DNA from 4 places in the Thalassotalea hakodatensis genome. Region 2 is predicted to be linked to each of the others. Evidence: predicted binding sites of a transcription regulator. Region 2 holds the regulator's gene; each other region holds the start of a gene.
What was found. Region 2 encodes sigma-54, which starts transcription at its own class of promoters, with help from an activator protein. Its sites were predicted from a motif close to GTTGGCACGNNNNTNGNNT; they were not measured.
Positions count from the first base shown of each region.

Region 1: QUE72_RS17850 (kinase) is a predicted target of sigma-54. The motif match lies at 2,186-2,204, and genes of this name have one in related genera.
Region 3: QUE72_RS06420 (PEP-CTERM sorting domain-containing protein) is a predicted target of sigma-54. The motif match lies at 1,740-1,758, and genes of this name have one in related genera.
Region 4: QUE72_RS13510 (PEP-CTERM sorting domain-containing protein) is a predicted target of sigma-54. The motif match lies at 2,490-2,508, and genes of this name have one in related genera.

Region 1 is NZ_AP027365.1:4,022,897-4,027,119, reverse strand. Features, by position in the region: gene QUE72_RS17860 (S-(hydroxymethyl)glutathione dehydrogenase/class III alcohol dehydrogenase) at 56-1,204, shown strand; gene fghA (S-formylglutathione hydrolase) at 1,214-2,047, shown strand; gene QUE72_RS17850 (kinase) at 2,231-3,112, shown strand; gene QUE72_RS17845 (HAD-IIB family hydrolase) at 3,114-3,959, shown strand; gene QUE72_RS17840 (glycosyltransferase family protein) at 3,952-4,223, shown strand, end outside.
Region 2 is NZ_AP027365.1:652,102-656,324, forward strand. Features, by position in the region: gene rapZ (RNase adapter RapZ) at 1-832, opposite strand, end outside; gene ptsN (PTS IIA-like nitrogen regulatory protein PtsN) at 848-1,303, opposite strand; gene hpf (ribosome hibernation promoting factor) at 1,326-1,613, opposite strand; gene QUE72_RS02785 (RNA polymerase factor sigma-54) at 1,638-3,143, opposite strand; gene lptB (LPS export ABC transporter ATP-binding protein) at 3,200-3,931, opposite strand; gene lptA (lipopolysaccharide transport periplasmic protein LptA) at 3,928-4,223, opposite strand, start outside.
Region 3 is NZ_AP027365.1:1,461,852-1,466,074, forward strand. Features, by position in the region: gene arsJ (organoarsenical effux MFS transporter ArsJ) at 1-497, shown strand, start outside; gene QUE72_RS06415 (MerC domain-containing protein) at 1,078-1,473, shown strand; gene QUE72_RS06420 (PEP-CTERM sorting domain-containing protein) at 1,828-2,526, shown strand; gene QUE72_RS06425 (S41 family peptidase) at 2,760-4,223, opposite strand, start outside.
Region 4 is NZ_AP027365.1:3,051,387-3,055,609, reverse strand. Features, by position in the region: gene mutS (DNA mismatch repair protein MutS) at 1-2,322, opposite strand, end outside; gene QUE72_RS13510 (PEP-CTERM sorting domain-containing protein) at 2,557-3,267, shown strand; gene QUE72_RS13505 (helix-turn-helix domain-containing protein) at 3,607-3,825, opposite strand.

The sequences.
Region 1 (4,223 bases), 900 kb from region 2:
GTAATGGCAGAGCGCTATACTGTTTCAAAAGTGAATATAAAAATTAGGAAAAATAATGTCTCTTAAATTAGCACCCGGACAAACTTCGATTAAATCAAAAGCTGCCGTTGCATGGGCAGCAGGTGAACCACTTAAAATGGAAGAGGTTGATGTTCAATTACCAAAAGCGGGTGAAGTATTAGTACGTATTATTGCCTCAGGTGTATGCCATACTGATGCTTTTACCTTATCAGGAGAAGATCCTGAAGGCGTTTTTCCTTCTATCTTGGGTCATGAAGGTGGCGGTATTGTGGAGATGGTTGGTGAAGGCGTTACCAGTGTTGACGTGGGCGACCATGTTATTCCACTCTATACCGCAGAGTGCGGGGAATGTAAGTTTTGTACTTCAGGTAAAACCAATTTATGCCAAGCGGTGCGTGAAACACAAGGCAAAGGCGTGATGCCAGATGGCACTTCAAGGTTTTCTATTAACGGTGAGCCTATTTATCATTATATGGGATGCTCTACGTTTTCTGAATATACGGTGTTACCTGAAATATCACTCGCTAAGGTCAATAAAACCGCGCCATTAGAAGAAGTATGTTTATTAGGCTGTGGTGTTACTACTGGTATGGGAGCTGTGCTTAATACGGCTAAAGTACAACCTGGCGATACGGTTGCTGTGTTCGGCTTAGGTGGTATTGGTTTGTCAGCTATTATTGGTGCAAGAATGGCTGGCGCATCACGCATTATTGGTGTTGATATTAATGAGTCAAAATTTGATTTAGCGCAACAGCTAGGTGCAACAGATGTTATTAACCCTCAAAAAGTAGATAAGCCGATACAAGAACAGATTGTTGACATTACCGATGGCGGTGTTGATTACTCTTTTGAATGTATAGGCAACGTTAATGTAATGCGTCAAGCGTTAGAGTGTTGTCATAAAGGCTGGGGTGAATCAGTTATTATTGGCGTCGCTGGCGCAGGACAAGAAATTTCAACAAGACCATTTCAGTTAGTAACAGGTCGTGTATGGCGAGGTACTGCGTTTGGTGGTGTGAAAGGTCGTTCAGAACTACCTGATATTGTTGAAAAATATTTAGCAGGTGACTTTGGCTTACAAGAGTTTATTACCCACACCATGGGGCTAGCAGATATAAACACTGCGTTTGATCTCATGCATGAAGGTAAAAGTATTCGTTCAGTGATCCATATGGATAAATAAGGAGCGTTAATGGAACAAATTAGTCAAGCAAAAGTGTGTGAAGGTGTTCATCAGCAATTTACACATTTTTCAACTACCTTGCAGTGCACGATGCGTTTGGCGATATTTTTACCGCCTAACGCTAATGCAGACAAACCTGTGCCTGTTCTTTATTGGCTTTCAGGGCTAACCTGTACTGATGAAAATTTTATGCAAAAAGCTGGCGCTTTTAAGAAAGCGGCTGAACTAGGCGTTGCTATTGTTGCGCCTGATACGAGCCCGCGTGGCGAAAATGTCGCCAATGATGATGCTTATGACTTAGGACAAGGGGCTGGTTTTTATGTTAATGCTACGCAATCTCCTTGGTCTGAACATTACCAAATGTACGATTATATAGTGTATGAGTTGCCTAGACTGATCGAACAAAGCTTTCCAGTTACCGATAAACGTTCAATTGCGGGGCATAGCATGGGTGGGCACGGTGCCTTGGTTATAGGTCTACGAAATCAAGATCAATATCAGTCTATTTCAGCGTTTAGTCCGATTACAAATCCGTCACAATGTCCATGGGGTGAAAAAGCGTTCTCGGCCTATTTAGGTGACAATAAAAACGATTGGTTATCTTATGATGCCTGTCATTTACTGGCTCAAGAAAAATCAACACTACCGATACTAGTGGATCAAGGAGACGCGGATAATTTTCTCGCTGAACAATTAAAACCTAAGAATCTTCAACGTGCAGCGCAACAACATGGCTCTGCATTAGAGCTTAGAACGCGGGCTGGCTATGATCATAGCTATTATTTTATCTCAAGTTTTATTGATGAGCATTTAGCGTTCCATCACAGGTGTTTACAAAAATAACAGGGTGCACCTTCATGGTGCATCGTTGCGTTAAAACTAGCCAACTTAGCATGTTATTCTTTCTACAAGGTGTTTTGTAATAAACTAATATACTCTTAATTAACAACAAGATATTTTAAATTTTCTCTATATGCTTGATTTGGCACGAGAGTTGAAATAAAGATGTTAATGTAGGATATATTGATGGACAAAATGCTCAGCGAATTTATTGCCAAACACCAACTATCTGACGCGTTTCAAGAAACCGCATCACAGTTTTATGTGCCGTTAGCAAATACGTTACTTGAGCGTATTCATTGTGGTGAATCTCCTTTATTTGTCGGTATTAATGGTTGCCAAGGAAGTGGCAAGTCAACCATGTGCGCGTTCATCGCTGAGTATTTAGTGCAAAATTTCAATGTCAACGTGGTTAACCTATCACTTGATGATTTTTACTTATCTAAACAGTCGCGAAATAAGCTAGCCGAGAAAATACACCCTTTGTTAGCGACCCGAGGTGTGCCAGGCACCCATGATATTGACTTATTATCTAGAACATTATTGGCGTTAAAACAAGGCAATTCTGGCGTGCAAATACCTGCGTTCGATAAGGCCATAGATGATGTTAAATATGTAACGCAGTGGAAGTATGTGAAAGACCAGCCTGATTTAGTGCTTCTTGAAGGCTGGTGTTGGGGTGTTATGAGGCAAGAAAGTACAGCGTTAACCCCCGCAATCAATCGGTTAGAACAAACTAATGATGAACAATGTGTTTGGCGTACCTATGTGAATCAACAGTTAGTCGAAAACTATCAACCACTATATCAGTTGTTTGATTATTGGGTGATGTTGGCTGCGCCATCATTTAATGCGGTATTTCAGTGGCGGTTAGAACAAGAAAATAAACTGGCAGAAAACTCCGAAGATACAAACAATCAAATCATGTCTTCGGAACAGATCCGTCAGTTTATTCAGTATTTTCAACGTTTAACCGAACACGGTTTAGTAACACTTCCTCAGCAAATGAATTACCTGTTATTGCTTGATTATGATCGACAAGTTAAGCAAGTGGTTATAGGCGATTAATATGAAAAATACTTACCTAATATTTAGCGATTTAGATGGCACGTTACTAGATCATGAAACCTATAGTTGGCAGGCTGCTAAACCAACGTTATTGGCATTAAAGGCGGCTGATATTCCCCTTATATTAAACACCAGTAAAACCTTTGTTGAATTAGAAGAGTTGCGAAATGATCTAGCATTGTCTACGCCATTTATTGTTGAAAATGGTGCTGCTATTTATATCCCTATTAATTACTTTGATAAACAACCAGAAGATGCTTTTCAACAAGGGAATTATTGGGTTAAAACATTTTGTCAGCCAAGAAGTTATTGGCTTTCATTACTGAAAAATGTGGCGTTTGAGTATCAACAGTATTTTACGGGTTTTTCTCAGTTGACGGTGAACGAGCTCGTTGCGCTTACTCACTTAAGCGAGCAACAAGCAAAAAACGCATTACAGCGAGAATTTAGCGAACCGCTTCATTGGAATGGTACACATAAACAACGTAAGGCTTTCATCGATTTGATGTCAGATTATGGTGCAAATGTACTGCAAGGCGGACGCTTTTTACATATTAGTGGTGCTTGCGATAAAGGGCTTGCACAACACTGGCTTGCGGAAAGATACCGCGAACAATATCCCGCATCAGATATAACGACTATTGCGTTAGGTGATAGTGACAACGATATTGCCATGCTTGAAACGGCAGATATTGCCGTACAAATTCGATCACCTAAGCATGATTTTCCTGCATTAGAGCGTCAATCCAAAGCGATTCAAAGCGACGAATATGGCCCGAAAGGTTGGGCTGAAACATTAACGCATTTACTTCCTTTTATTCATCATCACGAGGTGCAACATGGCTGATTTTTATCAAAATGGTACGGTAACAACGTTACATAACTTAGGGCAACGTGATCAAGAAAGCCTAGAACAAGAGCTATTGGCGTTTTCAAAGAAAAGACCATTAGGGTTAATTTTACCGTCACTTTATTCTGAACTTGAAGGTAAAGCATTGCCTGAAATTATTGATAACATTGCACAAGTTCCTTATCTATCTGAGATTGTGATCGGGTTAGATCGCGCTGACGAAACGCAATATCGCTCTGCGTTGAAATTTTTTGGTGAGCT
Region 2 (4,223 bases):
CGCGGTGACGAGCTTGTACATCTTTACGCTCTTTCTTTAAGTTAGATGCTAACAATTCGGCAATATATACAGAGCGATGCTTACCACCAGTGCAGCCAATAGCGATAGTAATATAACTACGATTATTCCGTTCTAAATGCGGTAACCAAGTCATCATAAAGCTGTTTATCTGCCAGATAAACTTGGTCACAATTGGTTGGCTGGCGAGAAAGTCTTTTACTGGTTGCTCTAACCCAGTAAACGGCTTTAATTCTTTTTCCCAAAAAGGGTTGGGTAAAAAGCGCGCGTCAAAGACAAAATCTGCATCTTTTGGTAGCCCGTGTTTAAAACCAAATGATTCAAACACTACTACCATGGAACCACTTTTTTTGCCCAATACTCGCTCGCGTATCAAGTCTGCAAGTTGATGTGGTGTTAACTGACTAGTATTTATATATAAATTGGCGCGAGCAGCAATGGGTTCAAGTAATTTCTTTTCTAAAGTCATCGCTTGGTCGAGTGCGATGTTCTGGCGAATGAGCGGATGCAAACGACGTGTTTCGCTAAACCGTCTAATAAGATCGCCGTCATCAGCGTCTAAATACACAATAGAAAGCTCTACTGCACTAGGTAAATAATCGAGTATTTCTGGTACATCTGTTGGTTCAGCAGGTAAGTTCCTAACGTCTAGGCTTACAGCAACTGTTTCGTAGTCATTAATAACCGTATGGGTCAATGCCGGTAATAAATTTACAGGAATATTATCTACACAATAATAACCTAAATCTTCTAACACGCGCAAAGCGACTGTTTTACCTGAGCCGGAGCGGCCACTTACTATCGTAAGTTTCATTGATGAAATCCTAGGTTATTGGGCAGTAGATTTTAGTAATTGAAATAATTCGTGGTTGTTGTCGCATTTGCGTACTTGCTTACACACGCTTTTATCGCTGAATACTTTGGCAATACTTTGTAGCGTTGATAAATGTTGTTGGCACTTAGCTTCCGGTACAAATAAGGCGATAAAAATATCTACAGGCCGATTATCAATGGCGTCAAATTCTATCGGGGTTTCTGCTGTAGCGATAACAATCATGACTTTATCTGTTGATGTTAGCCGACCGTGTGGAATAGCAATACCATTACCGATACCGGTAGAGCCCATTTTCTCTCTTAACATTAAGCTTTCAAGTAAATTATAAGTGGTGACTTGATCGTTGGTATCAGCAGCTTTACTGCATAAAAGTTCAAGAATACGTTTTTTGCTGGTAGCTTGGACTGCACACAGTGTGCAGTCCTCTTTGATGATATCGATAAAATTCATAGTGGATTTTGTGATCAACAAACTAATGTTGATTAATTTTTCCCTTGTATTTGAGGATCTGTTTATCGAGCTTATTGACGAGTGAATCTATTGATGTGTACATATCATTATTTTCCGCTTTAGCATGCACTTCAGTGCCACTTAGGTGTACGGTTGCTTCAGCAATTTGACTCAGTTTCTCAACCGTTAACACAACATAAACATTGTTAATGTGATCGAAGTGCCGCTCTAGCTTTGCAAACTTTTTATTGACGCTATCGCGCATAGGTTCAGTAATTTCAACATGATGTCCGGCAAGGTTAATTTGCATAAGCGTTATCCTTTTACTAGAGAGTTAAAGTAAACTTTTACGTTGGTTAGACGGTGGAATATTTAACGATTCTCGATATTTAGCAATCGTCCGTCTAGCAACATTGATACCCTGTTCAGCCAATAGTTCTGCCATTTTGCTATCACTCAGTGGCTTAGCAGGCACTTCTGCAGCAACGAGCTTTTTAATTAAAGCGCGAATCGCTGTTGAAGAACATTCTCCGCCATTTTCTGTACTTACATGACTAGAGAAAAAATATTTAAGTTCAAAAATACCACGCGGTGTATGCATGTATTTTTGCGTGGTCACTCGTGAAATGGTCGATTCATGCATGTCTACAGCTTCAGCAATGTCGTTTAACACCATTGGACGCATGGCTTCTGGGCCGTGTTCAAAGAATCCTTGTTGACGTTGCACAATACAGTTAGACACTTTTAATAAGGTGTCGTTTCGACTTTCTAAACTTTTGATAAACCATTTAGCTTCTTGTAAGTTTGATCGAATAAACTGACTGTCATTCGTGTTTTTCATCGAGCGAGCCATTGAAGCGTATTGTTGATTTACTGAAAGCCTTGGTGCAGTATCTGGGTTTAATTCTACGATCCAACGACCATTTTTCTTTTCGACTGATACATCAGGTACCACATATTGATCTTCACCTTGGATCACAGAATCACCAGGGCGAGGATCTAAAGATTGAATTAAGCGGATCACTTCACGTAATTGATCTTCTTTGAGTTTTGCTTTCCGCATGATTTGTCGATAATCACGGTTACCGAGTAAATCAATGTACTCATTGATCACGAGTTTACTTTCATTTAACCATGGTGTGTCTTTATCAAATTGGTTCAGTTGAATAGTTAAGCATTCAGCAATTGATCGAGCACCTACGCCTACGGGGTCAAAAACATTAATTCGCTTTAATACTGCTTCGACTTCATCAAGTTCAACGTCTTCAACACCAACTGATTCTAAAATTTCTTCTGTGGTGACGCGTAAATAGCCAGCATCGTCAATGGCGTCGATGATTGCCATGGCTATAGCTTCGTCTGTTTCACTGAACGGGGTTAGCTTCATTTGCCAGCGTAGGTGATCTTGGATGGAATCGGTGGTTTCGCCTTGGTAAACGTAATCGTCAGAGATAGGTGCTGCGCCGGTATTTGATACGCCAGCACTGTAACTTTCATCCCATGTTGTATCGATATTCAGTTCTTCAGGGATATCTGATTTATCCATTGCTTCGGTGGTACTAATTTCGTCTACCGTTGGGGTAGAGTCTTCTGAACCATCGTTATTGTTTGGTTTCTCGTCATTAGTGTTTGCGGAAAAAGCTTCTTCTAAACGATCAGGTTGGTTGTCTTCTACAGACGATGATGATTCGTCAACCTCAAGCAAAGGGTTGCTTTCTAGTGCTTCTTGAATTTCTTGTTGTAAATCCAACGTGGACAACTGCAATAACTTGATCGCCTGCTGGAGTTGCGGCGTCATTGTGAGTTGTTGTCCGATACGTAGTTGCAGACTTGGGCGCATTAATTACTTCTTATCCTTTCAAGTAAATCTTATATTTTTGCTAAAGCATATTATAACTATAACGTGAATTGTTCACCAAGATATACATCTCTGACTTGTTGATTCGCTAGGATTTGATCTGCATCACCTTGGGCAATGAGTTCGCCATGGCTTACAATGTAAGCATGTTCACACACATCAAGTGTTTCTCTAACGTTATGATCGGTTATTAATATGCCGATGCCTTTATTTTTTAAGTGTAGAATAATTTTTTTTATATCACCTACAGAAATTGGATCAACACCCGCAAAAGGCTCATCTAACAGAATAAACTTAGGGTCAGCTGCTAGTGCTCTGGCAATTTCTACTCGACGACGTTCACCACCAGATAAACTCATACCTAAATTTTCGGTAATATGTCCAATGTTAAATTCTTCTACTAAATGTTCTAGTTTTTCTTCTCGTTCTATTTCTGTTAGTTCTTTTCTCGTTTGTAAAATCGCCATAATATTTTCATATACAGTCAATTTTCGAAAAATAGACGCTTCTTGTGGAAGATAGCCAATACCTCTGCGTGCTCGTTCGTGCATTGGTAGCAAAGTGATATCTTCGTCATTTAACGTAATGCTGCCGTTATCTTGGGTAACCAAGCCTACTATCATATAAAATGAGGTGGTTTTTCCTGCACCATTTGGCCCTAACAAACCAACGATTTGGCCAGCATTTACTTCTAAGCCAACATTTTTAACTACCATACGCCCTTTATAGGATTTAGCCAAGTGAGTAGCATTTAATTTCGCATTGTTCATGGATTTTTTTCTTCTAATTGCTTTGGCTGTAATACGGTTTTAACGCGTTGATCATTCTCGCTTTTAGCAAGTACTTGTTCAGTTAAGAAATTATAGGTAATCACACTACCGTTTACTTTACTGCCTTCTTGACGTAATTCGGCATTACCGGAAATGGTCACTGTGTTTTTGGCTGGCTCATATTTTATTTCATCAGCTTGTAGGTAAATGTGTGTTCCATCTTCTAGCGTTTGTTTAAACGTGGCGGGTTTACCTTGGGCAATATAAGTTTTTGTATCCGTTTCTGTTGCCG
Region 3 (4,223 bases), 810 kb from region 2:
TATTTTTATCCCAAGTATTTAACTGGGATCATTGGACTGTTGGTGGCTTTCTTGCCATTTGGGTCATTGGCTATGGAATTGTGCAATCATGTGTTCCTTCACTATTTAACCTTGACCAAGGTGTATCACCTGCGAAAGATGCAGTTAAATGGACTTCTTTATTAGCATTCGTTACCTTTAGCATTGCAATTATGTTGTCTTTTCAGTGGGCAGTTCAACTTTCTTTAGTTATAGGGCTATTAATATTTGGTATATTGTTTGCCGTTAATTCTTCATTACATAGCTATTTAATTGTCAGTATGGCAAACGCTGACGGAGTTTCTTTGGACGTTGGTTTTTACTATATGGCAAACGCGATGGGTAGGCTGATAGGCACCGTACTGTCTGGTTGGGTTTATCAATATTACGGTTTGACAGCTTGTTTATTTATTTCCAGTGTTTTTATCATGTTAGCGATGCTGGTATCGTATAGATTGCCAAAAACTTCCCTTATTTGATTAAAATTTCATTTTTGAATAATTGTTTCACTTTCGCAGCATTTGCCTGCATGTTCATGTGGTTTTTGTGATTTTTTACTCTTTTTTATTAATAAGTTTTTAAACCATGTTTAAAAATTAAAAAAGAGATTGCGAAACTTTTACTTGTGTTGTTATGATATAACATATCAATAGCTAGCCTGTTTTAAACAATCATAATGAAGAAAAGTATTTTTAAGCGTACTGCTATTGCAAGTGCGGTTTATTGTAGTGCTATTTTTAGTCCTGTATATGCGGATCACTAATCGAAGGGTTGGTGTAATGCTATTAAACAGGAGTGTTTTTTGAGCTTTAGATAGATATGCGAATATGGCGACGGTTACTAATATTCAAATTACTAACACTTTGAGCAAGTGCAATAGAGATTCAGATAATACATTTCCACTCTTTTTATCATTAATTTACTTTACAGAACTGCACGAAGATATCGATTAACAGCAAGTGATGTCAGTGTATTAGATGAGAAAGCAATTTAATAATCTCATTTATTATTTGTGAATTAATGATGTGCTCTGATCAAAACTAATATGGAAGACATAATATGAAGATTTTTGAACAACCGATCTTAGATAAGCTATCTATTGCAACATCCGTTATTTGTGCTATTCACTGTGCTATTGTGCCTATTTTTATTGCACTATTTCCGACAATCTCAGTGTTTAGTAGTAATGAGCATGAATTTCATCAAGCGATAGTATGGTTTATTATACCTTTGAGCATAATGGCTGGCTTTTTGGGATGCTATAAGCATAAGAGTAAAAGGATATTATTAACGATTCTTTCTGGGCTTTGCTTACTTGTTTTTGCTGCATTATTTGTTCATGAACTGTGGGGTGAAAATGTAGAAAAAACGCTAACGGTATTTGCAACCATGATTCTAGCTTTTGCACACTGGCAAAACTTTAAACGTTGTCGTGACAATAGCTGTGATCATTAGATAAGTTGATTTTTTGTTAGCTAATCTAAATAAGTGCTCTCTCATTATATTGATACGTTCAACTTTAATTTTGATACACGCAAAGTTTTTCATCGTTATTGTTAACGTAGCCTTGGCTTTATGTACTTTCTAATCTAAAGGTAAGGCTCGTAAATACGCCGATAAATCAAATGATTAGTGAGCTACTGTGTCAGAATGCTTTACACTTCATGGATGCCTTAATGTTGCCTACTTCCTACGGTATTGAAAATGTTCAGTATTTTTACTTTGGTATATTATTTGTATAAATGTACAAATAATAGTGGTGTTACGATCTTCTAAAATTACTAATACGAATAAATAAAGGGGTATTAAATGAAACTTAAGTACTTAAAAACGACTATTGCAGGTTTGGCAATGGCTATCAGCAGTGTTGCAAATGCTGGATTATTATACGATCAACATTTAATTAACGGCGTACATTTTGGTTCAGGAAATCAAAATGGTGCTTTTACAACGGAAACTAACAACGGTATAGAAATAGGCATACGTGGTAAATTGCGCTTTGACGAAAATAATAATCCACAATCTATATATAACAGTAATGGTGACGGTACTTATTCATTTGATAATGTAGCTCCGCCAACGGGTTTCGGTTGGGCTCCTAATGCATCGACCACTTCGATATGGAGCTGGGATTGGAGCATAGATGTTTCTGGTTCACAATATAGTTTCGGAGATTTAACGTATCTTATGGAGATTGATTTTGATCCATCTTCAGCGACAAACTTTTTATCTTTTGACCCAATCAACAGCCCGAACGATAATTCCAATTCAGGTGCTTCACAGCAAAACTCTTGGAACATGGAATTTTTTAACGGTCCTTTAGCTTACAATAATACTGATGTTGGTATTTATACCATTCAGCTCTCAGCATTTGACGGCTCTACTTTATTAGCAAGCTCTAGTATTGATATTGTGCAGGGTGTTGATATTCCTGAACCATCTACTATCGCTATTTTTGCACTTGGTGTGATTGGTCTAGCTTCGCGTCGATTTAAGAAACAAAGGTAATCATTTTTTAGTCAGCTAAAAATGTAAAACATTCTGCTTTAGTCATCTATGTTAATAGTCAGTCGTAAAGAGCAGAGTGTTTTTTATATCGTTTGTGGTATTAAATATTTAATAGTTGTGAGTCTTGCTGATTTAACATCATCAAGTCTGTTAACTCTCATGGTATTCGAAGCATAAAAAAATCCGCGATATACGCGGATTTTTTATGATAAACATGGTCAAAAGGAAGGAGATTACTTCAGTTTTTTAAGTAATACTTCAACGGCTTTCTCTATTTGCTTATCTTGACCTTTTGATGAAGATTCAGGATCATTCTTAACCATGTGATCTGGCATAGTTTGATTGTTTTCTAGGTATTTTCCTTTTGTATCTTTCATACCAACTTGAGGTACCCCAGCACGAAAATCACCTGAAATACCCGTTTCCCACCAAACTGCAGTCATCGTTCCTGGTACAGGCATGCCTACCATTTCACCTAAGCCTAATTCATCATAGGTGTAAGCAAAAGCATGAGCGTCGCTATAATTTCCTTCGTTAATTAATAATACAGAAGGCTTATTCCATTGATCAAAAGGGTCACCAGCATATTGGCGGCCTCGTACATGCATGGTGAAATATTCATTACCGCTAAGTAGCTTCGCTAAGTCGTTGTGTAACCAGCCACCACCATTAAAACGAGTATCAACAACCACAGCTTCCTTATCAAAATGTTTGCCTAACAAACTAGAATATACGGCTCTAAAACTAGGGTCATTCATGCCTCGAACATGTACATAAGCCAAACGTCCATTTGATAGTTTCTTGACTAATGCTTCACGTGATGTCACCCAACGATCATATAATAAATTACTTACTTTTCTTGCTGATACAGGCTTTATTACTTCATCAAAATGACTACCTTTAGCGTCTTCAAAGGTGAACCTTACTCGTCTACCTGTTGTATGATTAAGTAACTGATATAGGTTTTGGTTTTTGGTTAATTCAACGCCATTTACTGCGGTTAATTTGACACCCAGCTTGACTTTACTTTCGGCATTATCGAAAGGACCATTAGCGAGTACTTCTTCAACCAGTAAGCCATTATCATCATTAAAAAATAGCCCTAAACGACCGGTTTTATCATTGGTGCTCGTAGATTTAGGTCGGTAAGATGAGCCAATGTGTGACGCATTCAATTCGCCGGTCATTTCAGCAAACATGTTGGCAAAATCTCGACCATGACCAATTGAAGTTAGCTTCTTACGATAAGATTTACCAATATCATCCCAATCGATGCCATGATAATCGCTTCGATAAAATTTATCTTTAATGACACGCCAGCTGTGGTCAAACATGAATTCTCGCTCTGCAACAGTTTTAAGTTGCATAACAGGATTAACTTTAATTGATTTTAATGTGATTTTTTTACCGACTTTACCTTGCTTTAATTGACCATCGGCAAGGATAAAAAGGTTTTTTTCATCTTCACTAAACGACATATTCACAGAACGGGCATTGAGCTTGGCGACTAATTCCGTCTTTTTATCTTTAATTGATTGACGCCATAAATCAAAGCCTTTTTCAAAGCGCGCTAAGTAATATAACTCTTTAGCATCTTTAGTCAGGTAGGCTTGGCCTAAATGTGATGAGTGTACAGTAAGACGAACAGTGCGACGTTCGATATTTTCCCAGTCGATTTCTACAGGTGCTTTTGATTT
Region 4 (4,223 bases), 1.9 Mb from region 2:
ACCAAAACTTTTGCTTGCTGCACCTTCTTGAACGGCATGCATAAAAATAATGTTGTCATCGTGCTCTTTAGCGTCTAAATGTACATTGGCTAAGGTTGGAACTTGTTCGGCGAGTAAGGTTAGTTCAAAATAATGACTGGCAAATAATGTATAAGCTTTAGTGCGTAAAGCAAGCATTTCTGCACACGCCCAGGCGAGTGAAAGACCATCGTAAGTACTAGTACCTCTACCAATTTCATCGAGTAATACCAAACTATTTTGGCTTGCATTATGCAGAATATTGGCCGTTTCCGTCATTTCAACCATAAAGGTAGAACGACCACTTGCTAAATCATCAGAAGCACCAATTCGGGTAAAAATACGATCAACTAAGCTGATTTTAGCGGCATCTGCCGGTACAAAACAACCCACATGAGCAAGTAAAACGATTAATGCAGTTTGGCGCATATAAGTTGATTTACCGCCCATGTTAGGGCCGGTAATTATCAGCATTTTACGGCTGTCTGACAGTGCTACAGGGTTTGCAATGAAAGGATCTGCTGTCATTTGTTCGACTACGGGATGACGGCCATTATCAATATGTATGCCTGAGCCATCATGTAATATTGGTTGTGAGTATTGTAACGTTTCTGCTCGTTCAGCAAAGTTAGCGATTACATCCAAAGTCGCTAAGGAGTCAGCAAGAGACTGTAAAGAATCGATGTTTGGCAGTATGAGATCAAATAGCGCTTCATATAATTTTTTTTCTAAGGCTAAAAACTTACTTTGCGCACTTAATACTTTTTCTTCATGAGATTTCAATTCTTCGGTGATAAAGCGCTCGTTATTTTTTAATGTTTGTCTACGAATATACTCCGGCGGAACTTCATTCGAGCTTGCGCGGCTAATTTCAATATAAAAGCCATGTACTTTATTGTAACCAACTTTTAATGATTGAATGCCAGTTTTCTCTTTCTCTCTTTGCTCTAGCTGGGCTAAAAACTCACTCGCCCCTTGGCTAAGATCCCTTAAGGTATCTAGCTCTTGATTGTAGCCAGGCGCGATTACCCCACCATCTCTTATTAACACAGGCGGGTTCTCAACGATAGCCGTGGTTAATAAATCGCTGAGGTGACTTATTGGTTGCGTATTTTTAGCAACTGTTGTGAGTAGTTCACTTTTGGTATTAGCTGTAAATGGTTGTAGCATTGGCAATATATGTAATGCATTTTTGAGCCTTGCAAAGTCACGAGGTCTAGCTGTTCTTAATGCAATTCGGGCAACAATTCGCTCAACATCGCCCATTTTTTTTAATAAATCTTGAATGTCTACATATGATTCATGCTCAATTAATGTTGAAGTAGCATGCTGCCTCGCTTGTAACGTAGGCAAATCGCGCAACGGAAAATGCAACCAACGCTTTAGTAATCTAGAACCCATTGGGGTGGTTGTGCCATCTAATACTGAAGATAAAGTATTTTCTTGTCCACCTTGTAAATTCTGGGTTAATTCTAAATTTCGGCGTGTGGCTGCATCTAAAATAACACCTTGTTGTGCCGATTCTGCTTTGATAGCACGTATATGCGGCAAAGCAGTTCGCTGAGTGTCTTTCACATACTGTAACAAACAACCTGCGGCTGCTATGCCTAATGGAAACGCTTCTACTCCGAAGCCTTTTAATTCTTTAGTGTTAAATTGCTTGTTCAATAATGCCACGGATGTTTGATGGTCAAATTCCCAGTCAGGGCGTCTTCTTATTCCTTTAAAGCTTCGGATCAAAGCTTCATGCTCGAAAGACTCCGGATATAACAGCTCTGCAGGCGATAATCGTTGTAATTCAGCTTGCAGTTGCTCGTTAGATTGGGGTTCACAGATGACAAAACGCCCGCTGGTCATATCTAAGTATGCTAGGCCAAAGTGTTCTTTATGTTGAAAAATACAAACGAGTAAATTGTCTTGGCGATCAGACAATAAAGCTTCATCGCTAATAGTTCCAGGTGTCACAATGCGAACAACTTTTCTTTCTACAGGGCCTTTACTGGTTGCGGGATCACCTACTTGTTCACATATAGCGACAGATTCACCAAGTTTAACGAGTTTAGCTAAATAATTTTCTACGGCATGGTAGGGCACACCGGCCATTGGAATTGCATTGCCGCCAGCTTTACCACGAGCTGTTAAGGATATATCAAGTAAATCTGCGGCTTTTTTCGCATCATCAAAAAATAATTCGTAAAAATCCCCCATACGATAAAAAACCAAAATGTTCGGAAATTCAGCTTTTATTGTCAGATACTGACGCATCATGGGTGTGTGTGAATCAAGGCTTGGGTTTGTGGTCATTAATTAACTTATCAATATGTTCTTATGTTGTAGATTGTAATTTTAACTAAGGGGTGTATTCAACCTTAAATAGAGTAACTTTGGAAAAGTGTCTAAATATTTTACACTTATGTAATGTTTTTGTTATTTAAAATTCTTAAGTTATTGTTTTTATGGGTTATATACATGCTGGCATTTAATTTGCTTTTTGTTTGTAATAACAAAATGTTTTTAATTAACTTAATGGAATAAAAAATGATTAATAAAGCAATCAAAACTCTTTCTCTTTCTTTATGCCTAGTAGCTGGTGCATCTCAAGCGACAATACTAGATTATTATGACACGATCACAAATGGTCAAAATCAATTCACAACAACTGTGACGAATGCAGGCAGCGCGGTAAGTTCAGTTAATTTAAGTGGATTAAGTGGCGGAAACTCTTGGGATTTGGGTGATTTTACGATTTCAACCACTGATGGATCATATGAAAGTGTTTATGGTGCAAATGTTGATAACTCTACAGGTGAAATGATTGGTATTGACCCGCGAGATAACAATGATAATGGTGCAGGTTCTGGTTTAACCTTTACGTTTGACAGCGCAGTGAATGCATTAGGCTTTGAAGTAGGCGATTGGGCAACATGCTGTTTTACTTCTGAGTTATTTATCAGCTTTGATGGCGGTACAGCAATTAAAGTAGCAAGTGCTACAAATGTTAACGATAACCCTGCAACGGCTGCAGGCGGTAATGCTGGTGATGCATTCTTCGTTGGTGCTATTGATGATTCGTCTCAATTTACTACGGTTACTTTTTTTGGTAATGGCTTTGGTGAGTTTTTAACTGCAGGTGGCACCATCATGTATTCAGCACTTGATGTTGGCTCAGTTACTGTACCAGAACCTTCTACAATTGCTATTTTAGGTTTAGCAATGATGGGGTTATCTTTTTCAAGAAGAAAAGCATAATCTAACAGAAAATACATAAATGAAAAACGCTACTCGCTTTGAGTAGCGTTTTTTTTTGTTTGTTAGCTAAACCTTAAAGCGAATAAAATTTTCAATATAAACAAGATACTACTGTTTAATTCAGCAAAAAAACTACTTTATAATAAAAAAAAACTTGATACTGTACGGTCATACACGTGTCACCCCAAAGCGCTAAAATACTGGCTGTATCAGGGTTTCTATACTGTATAAGAATTCACGCCTAAAAAATCCAACAAAAACACGAAAATTAAATTATTAACAACTTTCTATAGGTACTAAAAAACCGCTAAAAAGCGGCTTTTTACTGAGTCTAAAATGTTATGCAACAATAGATTTGTACTCTCTAAATGCCTTTGCCACTAATGGGTTATGCACCTTTTCAGCATAAGCGGCTGTATATACTTCTATTGGATCAAGTCCGCTAATCTCTATCATTTTTTCTAACACATCATCGTTTGGAATGGCATGTCCATTTCTGTATTTACTAAATGAAATACGTGTAATTCCAAGTTTTTGTGATGTCTTATTGTCTGACATTCCATCACAGACCTTATCTAGTAAGTCTTGCAGAGTCATGTTACCACCTGATTGTTGTTTGCTAACTAAAAGTTTAGCCCTATGTAAACCCTAAAGCAACACGAAAAGCCTGCCTTTACAGGTGTGAAGCTATCATTTAATATCTCTTCTGCTTTCGCAGCACAAGTGGTTTTACTGATTGTTGTTTGCGTATCAATCGTTAAGTCAGTTCATAACTGCGAAAGCCATTTTAAATCTAACTAGCTCTTGTTGGCGGGGTGGAGGTGCAACGAAGCCCTGCCGTTTTTTTGCAAGAGGGATAATGACAAGAGAATAATTAACCGTGACTGAACAAAGACTTACAATTGTAAATAATCGCGATAAATATCGCGCTCGATTACTTACCCAAGCCAAGCTTA